Regions from separate parts of the Mitsuaria sp. RG genome, predicted to be linked through region 1. Evidence: riboswitches for the same ligand, from Rfam matches in the RefSeq annotation. Region 1 holds a riboswitch; the other holds the start of a gene.
The links. Region 1 has a riboswitch for cobalamin ahead of POF53_RS17450 (CbtB domain-containing protein). Riboswitches for the same ligand answer to the same signal wherever they lie in the genome.
Positions count from the first base shown of each region.

Region 2: it holds a riboswitch for cobalamin, as region 1 does, so the genes downstream of both, POF53_RS15935 (TonB-dependent receptor) here and POF53_RS17450 (CbtB domain-containing protein) in region 1, are expected to answer to the same signal.

Region 1 covers NZ_JAQMYQ010000031.1:7,395-11,868, reverse strand. Annotated here, with positions in the region: gene POF53_RS17475 (response regulator transcription factor) at 1-74, opposite strand, end outside; gene POF53_RS17470 (DUF1272 domain-containing protein) at 248-490, opposite strand; gene cobM (precorrin-4 C(11)-methyltransferase) at 556-1,308, opposite strand; gene POF53_RS17460 (cobalamin biosynthesis protein) at 1,338-1,739, opposite strand; gene POF53_RS17455 (CbtA family protein) at 1,739-2,434, opposite strand; gene POF53_RS17450 (CbtB domain-containing protein) at 2,445-2,630, opposite strand; cobalamin riboswitch at 2,731-2,953, opposite strand; cobalamin riboswitch at 3,013-3,212, shown strand; gene cobW (cobalamin biosynthesis protein CobW) at 3,313-4,380, shown strand; gene cobN (cobaltochelatase subunit CobN) at 4,384-4,474, shown strand, end outside.
Region 2 covers NZ_JAQMYQ010000027.1:12,897-17,370, forward strand. Annotated here, with positions in the region: gene POF53_RS15920 (hypothetical protein) at 1-457, shown strand, start outside; gene POF53_RS15925 (carboxymuconolactone decarboxylase family protein) at 576-914, shown strand; partial or broken gene POF53_RS15930 (GNAT family N-acetyltransferase) at 993-1,496, shown strand; cobalamin riboswitch at 1,736-1,940, shown strand; gene POF53_RS15935 (TonB-dependent receptor) at 2,048-4,174, shown strand; gene POF53_RS15940 (GlxA family transcriptional regulator) at 4,409-4,474, shown strand, end outside.

The sequences.
Region 1 (4,474 bases):
CGTTCACGTTCGAGCAGCATGCGTACGGCAAGTCGAACAATGTGATGGTCATCGACCAACAGCACGGATGTCATTCAGGTAACTCCTGTCAAAGTGCAGCGCGCTTCCAGCCTACGATTACAGGCGCTGGGCAGCGGACTTGCTGGGCAGAGCGCACCTTACGGATATTCAGGAGCCTTGGTAATAGGCGAGTATAGGTGTGTTGAAATACCTGCACCAACCTGTAGAAAAGTCCTACAAGGAAGGTTCAGGCGCAGGGTGCGTGCGGCTTGTGCACGCGTTGTGTCGAGGCGGGATTGTTGTCCAGTACCTTGCCGACACGGGTGGGGCGGATCACCAGCTGGCCGCCGCAGTTCGGGCAGCGGTTGTGGAAGTGCTGGTCGTTGCAGGCACGGCAGAAGGTGCATTCGAACGAGCAGATCAGTGCATCCGGGCTATTGGCGGGCAGGTCGGTGTCGCAGCATTCGCAGTTGGGGCGCAGTTCGAGCATGGGCTTGGTTTCCGTCCAGTTGGAAAATCCAGTGTGCTACGCCGCGCCCCCGGTCGGCAATCGTTTCACGAGCCTGGGCGATAGAGGTGGGCATGACCGGCGCGGTACAGGGCCGAGTCGGCGAACGGCGCGTCGCCCAGCACATGGCCGACCAGGATCAGCGCGGTGCGTCGGAAGCCTTTGGCGGCCACGCGTTCGCCGATGTCCGCCAGGGTGCCCTTGACCCAGTCCTGGTCCGGCCAGGTGGCACGATGGACCACCGCGATCGGGCAGTCGACGCCATAGTGTGGCAGCAGCTCCTCGACGATGCGGGCCAGGTGGCGCACGCCCAAGTGGATGGCCAGGGTACTGCCGTGGCGGGCCAGGTCGGCCAATTGTTCACCGGCCGGCATCGGCGAACTGTCGCCAAAGCGGGTGAGAATCACGGTCTGTGCCACATCGGGCAAGGTCAGCTCGCAACCGAGCAGCGCGGCACTGGCGGCGGTGGCGGTGACGCCGGGGACGATCTGGTAGCCGATGCCCAGTTCGCGCAAGTGGCGGATCTGTTCGCCGATGGCGCCGTACAGGCTGGGGTCGCCGCTGTGCACGCGGGCCACATCCTCGCCATTGGCGTGGGCCTGGCGCATCACCTCGACGATCTGTTCCAGGTGGAGTTCGGCACTGTTGATCACGGTGTGCGCCTGGTGACCTTCCAGTACGGCGGCGGGGACCAGGGAGCCCGCGTAGATGATCACCGGGCACTGGCGGATCAGGCGCTGGCCCTTGACCGTGATCAGCTCCGGATCGCCGGGGCCGGCACCGATGAAATAAACCGTCATGGGGGTTCCTTGCAGAAATATGGCGCGGATTATCCGCCGATCGCCAAGGCGAGGGTAGCGCCGCCGAGTACCTGCCTGGGCACATGCAGGCGGCCGTTTTCGCCAGCCAGGGCCAGGGCAGTGCTTTCGGCGACGCCCCAGCAGCCGGTCTGGGCGTACACCGTGGCCGAACGATGGCTGAGCAGCGGCTCGAAGACCGTCAGGTGCGTGGCGTCGAAGCAGATGTAAGGCAGCCCGAGGCGCTCGGCCAATGCCAGCAGGCCGGGTTCGCGAGCCTTGGGCTCGATGCTGGCAATGGCGCGCAGGGCCGAGAGGGGCAGGGCGTGGCGGGTGAGCGTCTGGCGCAGCAGCACCGCCAGTGTCTCGACCGGGCAACCACGGCGGCAACCAAAGCCGGCGAACATCGCCGGCTGCACGGGCAGATCGCGCATCAGGCCTGGCTGGAACGACGGTAAAGCCACGCGCTGAGCAGGCCCAAGGCCAGCCAGAACGCGGCGTTGGTCAGCCAGGAAGCGATCTTGAACTGGGTCGCGAGGGCTTCCGGCGCCAGGCTTTCATGCACTGCGGGTTGCGGCGCGCCGATCAGGTGCGGGATCACCAGCAGGGCCACACCAAGCACCTTGAACAACCAGTGCCGGGCGAACACCAGCAGCGCCAGGCCGGCGGCGGTGGCTGCGGCGGTGCCGATCCACCAGGTCTGGCGCTGGCCAAGGTCGGCGGCGGCGGTGCCGGGCAGTTCCGGTGGCAGGCCCAGGGTCGGTGCCAGGCAGAACACGGCGAAGCCGGCCAGGCCCCACAGTGCGCCGGTGGCCACGCGGTTCGGTTCGCGCAGGCTGTAGAGGGCGACCAGGATCAGGGCAAAACCGACGGCGACCACCAGGTTGCCGCCAGTAGTGGACAGCACGCGCTGCCAGCCGTCCTCCGGCGCCCAGGCCTCGGCACTGTGTTCATGCTCATGGGGCGCTGCGGCGTCGCCGTGCTCATGCTGTTCGGCGACCGGGGCAGTGGATTCGTAGGTTTCCGCCTGGAGAATCAGTGGGGCGACCCAGAAGCTTTGCAGCAGGGTCAGCAACAGGGCCGCGAGCAGGCCGCTGAAACCCGCGGTACGGGCGATGCGCGTAATCATGCGGATTTACTCAGTGGCAAGGGAAGGCGGCACTGTGGCGGGTGTCGTGGGCGGCATTGTGCACCGCCTCGATGTGCGAGAAACCGGCGAAGTACACCAGGCACAGCCCCAGCAGGCTGGCGCCGACCGCGACGATCAGTCGCTGGCTGAGGCTGACGGGGGTGGCGATACTGTGTTTGGCGCTGGTGATGGGCATGACGCGTTCCTCTGCTGCTTTTGTTGTGGCAACGGGCATGCGCGACGACCCCGGGCACGGCTGGCCCGAGTGATACGACGACGCCCGCCCACCGCGGGGTGTACTGTGAGCACGTCAGGCCGGTCTCCGGGCTCGCGAGGTGGAGCAAGGCTCCTTCCATGGCGTCACCTTCCCATGCCTTGAGGCTGGCACAGTGGTCCGGACGCTTCTCTCGCTTACCGTTGCGGGGGCAGCACCGGCCTTGTCGGCTCCTGGAATGGAGACGCGACGCACCGGTTTCCCGTTTCACCCCCGTGGGGGCACCTGAACGCAATGCGCTAGCAAATCACGGGGCCGGGCCCGCGTCAATCGCCGCGGCGGTTGACCGCCAGGCAGGCACTGCGTAGCCTTGCCGCTGCGAGGTTCTCGGGCGTTGGCCCGAGCTAAGACGGGAACGCGGTACAAGCCGCGGCTGCCCCCGCAACTGTAAGCACTGAAGGGTTCGGCACAGCCACTGCGCAGGCGCGCGGGAAGGCGCCGGCCCACCGGCCAGCGAGCCGCAGCGGTGCAAGCCAGGAGACCTGCCTCGTGACGTTTTCGACTTTCAACCGGGCGGGGTGATCCGGTGGCGAACGCGCCAGGCCGGCATGGCCGTGGCTGTCGTCCTGCATGCCCGCGCCATTGCTGCCAAGGGCATCGCGACATGAAAACACTGGCCAAGCTTCCCGTCACCATCGTCACCGGCTTCCTCGGCTCAGGCAAGACCACCTTGCTGCGCCATATGCTCGACAACGCCCAGGGCCGCCGCATCGCGGTGATCGTCAACGAATTCGGCGAGCTGGGCATCGACGGCGAGATCCTCAAGCAGTGCAGCATCGGTTGCACAGAGGAAGAGGCCAATGGCCGCGTCTACGAACTGGCCAACGGTTGCCTGTGCTGCACCGTGCAGGAAGAATTCTTCCCGGTGATGCGCGAGTTGGTGGCCCGGCGCGGCGACCTCGACCACATCCTTATCGAAACCAGTGGCCTGGCCTTGCCCAAACCGCTGGTACAGGCCTTCCAGTGGCCGGAAATCCGCAACGCTTGCACCGTCGACGCGGTGATCACCGTGGTCGACAGCCCGGCCGTGGCCGCCGGCACCTTCGCTGCCTACCCGGACCAGGTCGACGCCCAGCGCAAGCTCGACCCGAACCTCGACCATGAGTCGCCGCTCCATGAATTGTTCGCCGACCAGCTGGCCAGCGCCGATCTGGTGGTGCTGAACAAAGCCGACCTGATCGACGCCGAGGGCCTGGCCAAGGTCCGTGCCGAGGTGGCCGAGGAACTGCCGCCGGCGGTCAAGGTGATCGAGGCCAGCAGCGGCCGCCTGCCGCTGGAAGTGTTGCTGGGCGTGGGCGCCGAATCCGAGGCGCATATCGACGGTCGCCGTACCCATCACGACTCGCATCACGACGGCGATGACCATGACGACCATGACCACGACGCCTTCGACTCGATCTCCATCGACCTGCCCGAGGCCGACGAGAGCCTGCTGCTCGATGCCCTGACCCAGCTGGTCACCGAGTTCGGCATCCTGCGCGCCAAGGGCTTCGCCGCCATCCCCGGCAAGCCGATGCGCCTGCTGATCCAGGGTGTGGGCACCCGCTTCGACAAGCATTTCGACCGTGCCTGGCGCAGCGACGAGCCCCGGATCACCCGCCTGGTGCTGATCGGCCAGGATCTCGACGCGGCGCAGCTGGAAGCGCGCCTGCGCCAGGCCCTGGGCGCCTGATCCATGCACCTGCTGCGGACCCAGCCCGGCGGCTTCGTGCCGGACGACAGCATCGCCGATCTCGGCCAGACCCCCGCCGACCTGGTGATCCTCT
Region 2 (4,474 bases), on a different contig from region 1:
CTGGGGTGGGCTTTACCTGTCGGTGGCCGTGGCGCTGCTGCTGATCGGCGTGCTGATCCGCGCCAGTGGCCGCGAGCCCAGGCCCGACACCCTCGCCCGTCCCCGGCAGCGGTATTGGGAGATTCCCTTGCGCATGGTATCGGCCACCTCGCTGCTGATGATCACCACCAGCCTGGCCAGCTGGCTGGGGCCGGCCACCAGCGGCATGCTGGCGCCAATTCCGGTGATCGCCTGGCCGCTGGTGGTGTTCGCCCATGTGCAGGGCGGCCGAGCCGGGATGGCGGCGATGGTGCGGGGCAATGCCATTGGTGCGGTGGGAGTGATTGCATTCTACCTGGCGATGGCGGGGTTGCTGGAACGATTGGGGGTTGCCGTGACCATCGGCCTCGCCATGGGCCTGGCAGTGGCACTGACCGTAGCGTTGGCGGCGGCGCTGCGCCGGGTACCGACCGATTGACCAGTGATTCGAACAGGTCCCGGGCTTGATCCATTCTCCCTGGGGCCAGCCCCTCCAGCGAAATATCGACTAGCCTGAATGCTCCTGTTGCCAACCTGACAAGGTGAAGACGATGAGCATGATGGACTGGGACGCCTACCGTAAGCAGTTGATGGCCGGCATCGGCGATCTCAAGCAACTCTCACCCGATACCGTGGCCGGCTACGCGACCGCCAGCGGCGCCGGGGCCAAGACCAATCACCTGGACGCCAAGACCCGTGAGCTGATCTCGTTGGCCGTCGCCGTCACCACCCGCTGCGACGGCTGCATTGCCGTGCATTCGCAGCAGGCGGTCAAGCACGGCGCCACCCGCGAGGAGATCGCCGAGGCCCTGGGCGTGGCGGTGGCAATGAACGCCGGCGCCGCGCTGGTCTACTCGGCCAGGGCGCTGGACGCCGTGGGCAAGACTGGCGCCTGAAACTTCATGGCGCCGCCGCCCTTGCGCGACGGCGCCGCGACACCCAGACTTGGCGGTTCAGCCCGTGCAGGAACCACCATGATCCAGATACGCCCCATGACCCCGGAAGACTTCGAACGCTTCTGGCCGACCTTCCAGGCCATTGTCCAGGCCCGCCAGACCTACGCCTTCGACCCGGCCCTGGACGTCGACCAGGCGCGTCGGTTGTGGCTGGAAACCCCGTTGCGCACCCTGGTGGCCGAGGACGACGGCGTGCTGCTCGGCTCCTACTTCCTCAAGGCCAATGCCGCCGGCCCCGGCGGGCATGTCGGCAACTGCGGCTACATGGTCTGCGAGCAGGCCCGCGGCCGGGGCGTGGCCAGGCTGATGTGCGAGCACTCGCAGAAGCTGGCGCGCCAGGAGGGCTTCCTGGCCCTGCAGTTCAATTCGGTGGTGGCCAGCAACGAGGTGGCGGTGGCGCTGTGGCACAAGCTCGGCTTCGAGACCGTCGGCCGCCTGCCCAGGGCTTACCGCCATGCCGAGCTGGGCCTGGTGGACTGCCTGGTGATGTACAAGTGGCTGGCAGACGAGCCGGTGGTGGAAAAGCCGGCGCTGCTGATCGGACGCAAGAATATCGAGGCGCGGGTTTCGCGTCGGCGCGGGCGCTGAACCCATCGCGGGGCAAGCCCGCTCCCACGATCCGATTGCCTGGAGCTGCCAGGGTATCGCCGTGGGAGCGGGCTTGCCCCGCGATCAGCGACAACGCAATTGCAGCTAACCCATTGCCCCACCAGATATTTTCCTGCCACCCAGGCGATTGACTCGCCACCCGTTCGATGGTCAGATGCGCGCCAGTTTCAGGTGTCCTGCGCCGCCGCGCGCAGGGTGAAACGGGAAGCCGGTGCGTCGTTGTCACGACAAGTCCGGCGCTGCCCCCGCAACGGTAAGCGAGCGAATCCTTCGACAGACCACTGTGCGCACGCATGGGAAGGTGAAGGCTTCATGCTCCTCGCAAGCCCGGAGACCGGCCTGAGGCTTCACTTGGCAACCCGCGGTGGGCGGGCGCAGGCCGGTATCCGCGCGCGCCTGCGTGCGCGCTTCGCCGTTGCGTGTTTTCCACCGGGATCCATTCCTTCCTGCAGCAGTGGAACGACATGTCCCGAATCAACAAGCTTCACACCCTGGCGGCCTGCCTGGCCGTGTCCCTGCCAGCACTGGCCGACGACCATGAAGTGGCGCCCCTCACCCTGCCCTCCACGGCGATCACCGACACCCGCGAGCCACAGGTCATCGACCTGGCCACGCCAACCCCGGCCGGCTCGCGCCTGAACCTCAGCGCCCTGGACACCCCGGCCAGCACCAGCAGCCTGACCGAGGCGCAGATCCAGCAGCGCAACAACCTCACCGTGCAGGACGCCGTGACCCGCTCGCCGGGCCTGACCTTCATCGGCACACCGGGCGACGGCGGTACCGGCCTGTCGGCCCGGGGCTTCACCGGGCAGAGTTCGGTGATGACCCTGTTCGACGGCTCGCGCCTGTACGCCGGCGCCGGCACCCTGACCTTCCCGGTCGCCCCGTGGATGGTCGAACGCATCGACGTGATCCGCGGCCCCTCCTCGGTGCTGTACGGCGAAGGCGCCACCGGCGCGGTGGTCAACGTGGTGCCGAAGAAGCCGTTCGCCGGTGACATCCGCAACCACCTGCGCCTGGGCTACGGCTCCTGGGACCGCCAGCAACTGGGCCTGGACAGCGGCGGCAGCCTGAGCGAGCGGCTGAGCTACCGCGTGACCCTCAACCAGCAGGCCGGCAACGGCTGGGTCGACCGCACCGACTCGCGCAGCCTGGCCCTCAGCGCCGCCCTGCGCTTCGATGCCAGCGACGACCTGAGCTTCACCCTCGCCCACGAACGCGGCGATGCGCAACCAGCCAACTACTACGGCACCCCGCTGATCGACGGGCACCTGCGCAGCAGCGTGCGCCGCAAGAACTACAACGTCAGCAACGACGAACAGCGCTACCACGACGAGTGGACGCGCCTGACCACCGACTGGACCCTCAGCGACAGTGTCATCGCCAGCAACCAGCTGTACTACATCAAGAGCCGCCGCCAGTGGCGCAACGCCGAGTCCTACGCCTGGGACGCCGCCAACGGCGTGATCCAGCGCGGCAGCTTCCTCGAGATTCGCCATAACCAGGAGCAGCTCGGCGATCGCCAGAGCTTTACCTTCGACCATGGCCTGTTCGGCCTGGCCAGCAAGACCGTGGTCGGCGCCGAATACAACCGCATCCGCTTCAACGTCGACAGCAACTCGCCCTACAGCGATGGCAGCAGCGACCCGCTCGACCCGTGGCATCCGGCTCCGGGCGGTTTCCACAGCCTCAGCCCGACCCGCGCGCAGACGCTGTCCAAGGTCGACACCTTCGCCCTGTTCGCCGAGAACCGCACCCAGCTGAGCGACCGCCTCGCGCTGGTCACCGGCATCCGCCGCGACCAGAACCACATCGACCGTGACGACCTGGTCAACAACGCCCGCAGCGACCGCAGCCTGCAAGGCGGCAACTGGCGCGCCGGGCTGGTGTACGCGCTCACCGACGACCTGTCGCTGTACGGGCAGTACTCCACCAGCGAGGACGGCGTCGGTGACCTGCTCACCCAGCGCCCGAACAAGCGCCTGGAGCTGACCGAAGCGAAGCAGACCGAGATCGGCCTCAAGCAACGTTTCTGGGATACCCGTGGCGAGTGGACGCTGGCGGCCTATCACATCGTCAAGAAGAAACTGCCGGTGTACAACCCGCTCACCCACGACAGCCAGCAGGCCGGCCAGCAGACCTCCGACGGCCTGGAGGCCAGCCTGGAACTGGCGCTGGGCAACCAGTGGCAGCTCTCGGCCAACGCCGCGCTGGTGAGGGCCAAGTACGACGATTTCCTGGAGGAAGGCGACAACGGCACGGTCAACGACCGCGCCGGCAACCGCCCGCAGGATGTGCCGCGGCGCACCGCCAACCTGTGGCTGAGCAAGGGCTTCGGCCAGGCCGTCGATGCCGGTATCGGCCTGCGCTATGTGGATGAGCGCTACTCCAGCGCGGCCAACGACCAGCGCGTGCCGGGTTACACGGTGGTCGACGCCAACCTGGGCTGGCAGGTGCTGCCCGATGTGCGCCTGGGCCTGCAGTTGAACAACCTGTTCGACCGCCAGTACGCCCAGTCCAGCTTCAGCGGCGAGCAATGGCTGCTGGGCGCGCCGCGTTCGTATTTCGCCACGGTCGACTACAGCTTCTGAGGCAGGTACAGCCCACTCGGGGTTCAAAATGTAAATCTCCGATCTGACTGGGGCAGCGTGGGAGCGGGCTTGCCCCGCGATGCTTCGCCAACCTGGGCCGACGTCATCGCGGGGCAAGCCCGCTCCCACGCTGTTCCTGCAAAGCCTCGGCGCCTGCGCCTGTCGCGCGGCGCTTGATCGGCGCCGCGCCAGGTGCTCGACTTAGCGCTACGCCTCCGTCACAAGCAGCGCGCCATGACCGACATCCCGCAGATCCCCACCCCGCCCGTGCACGCCCTGGATCAGCCGCGCACCCTGCTG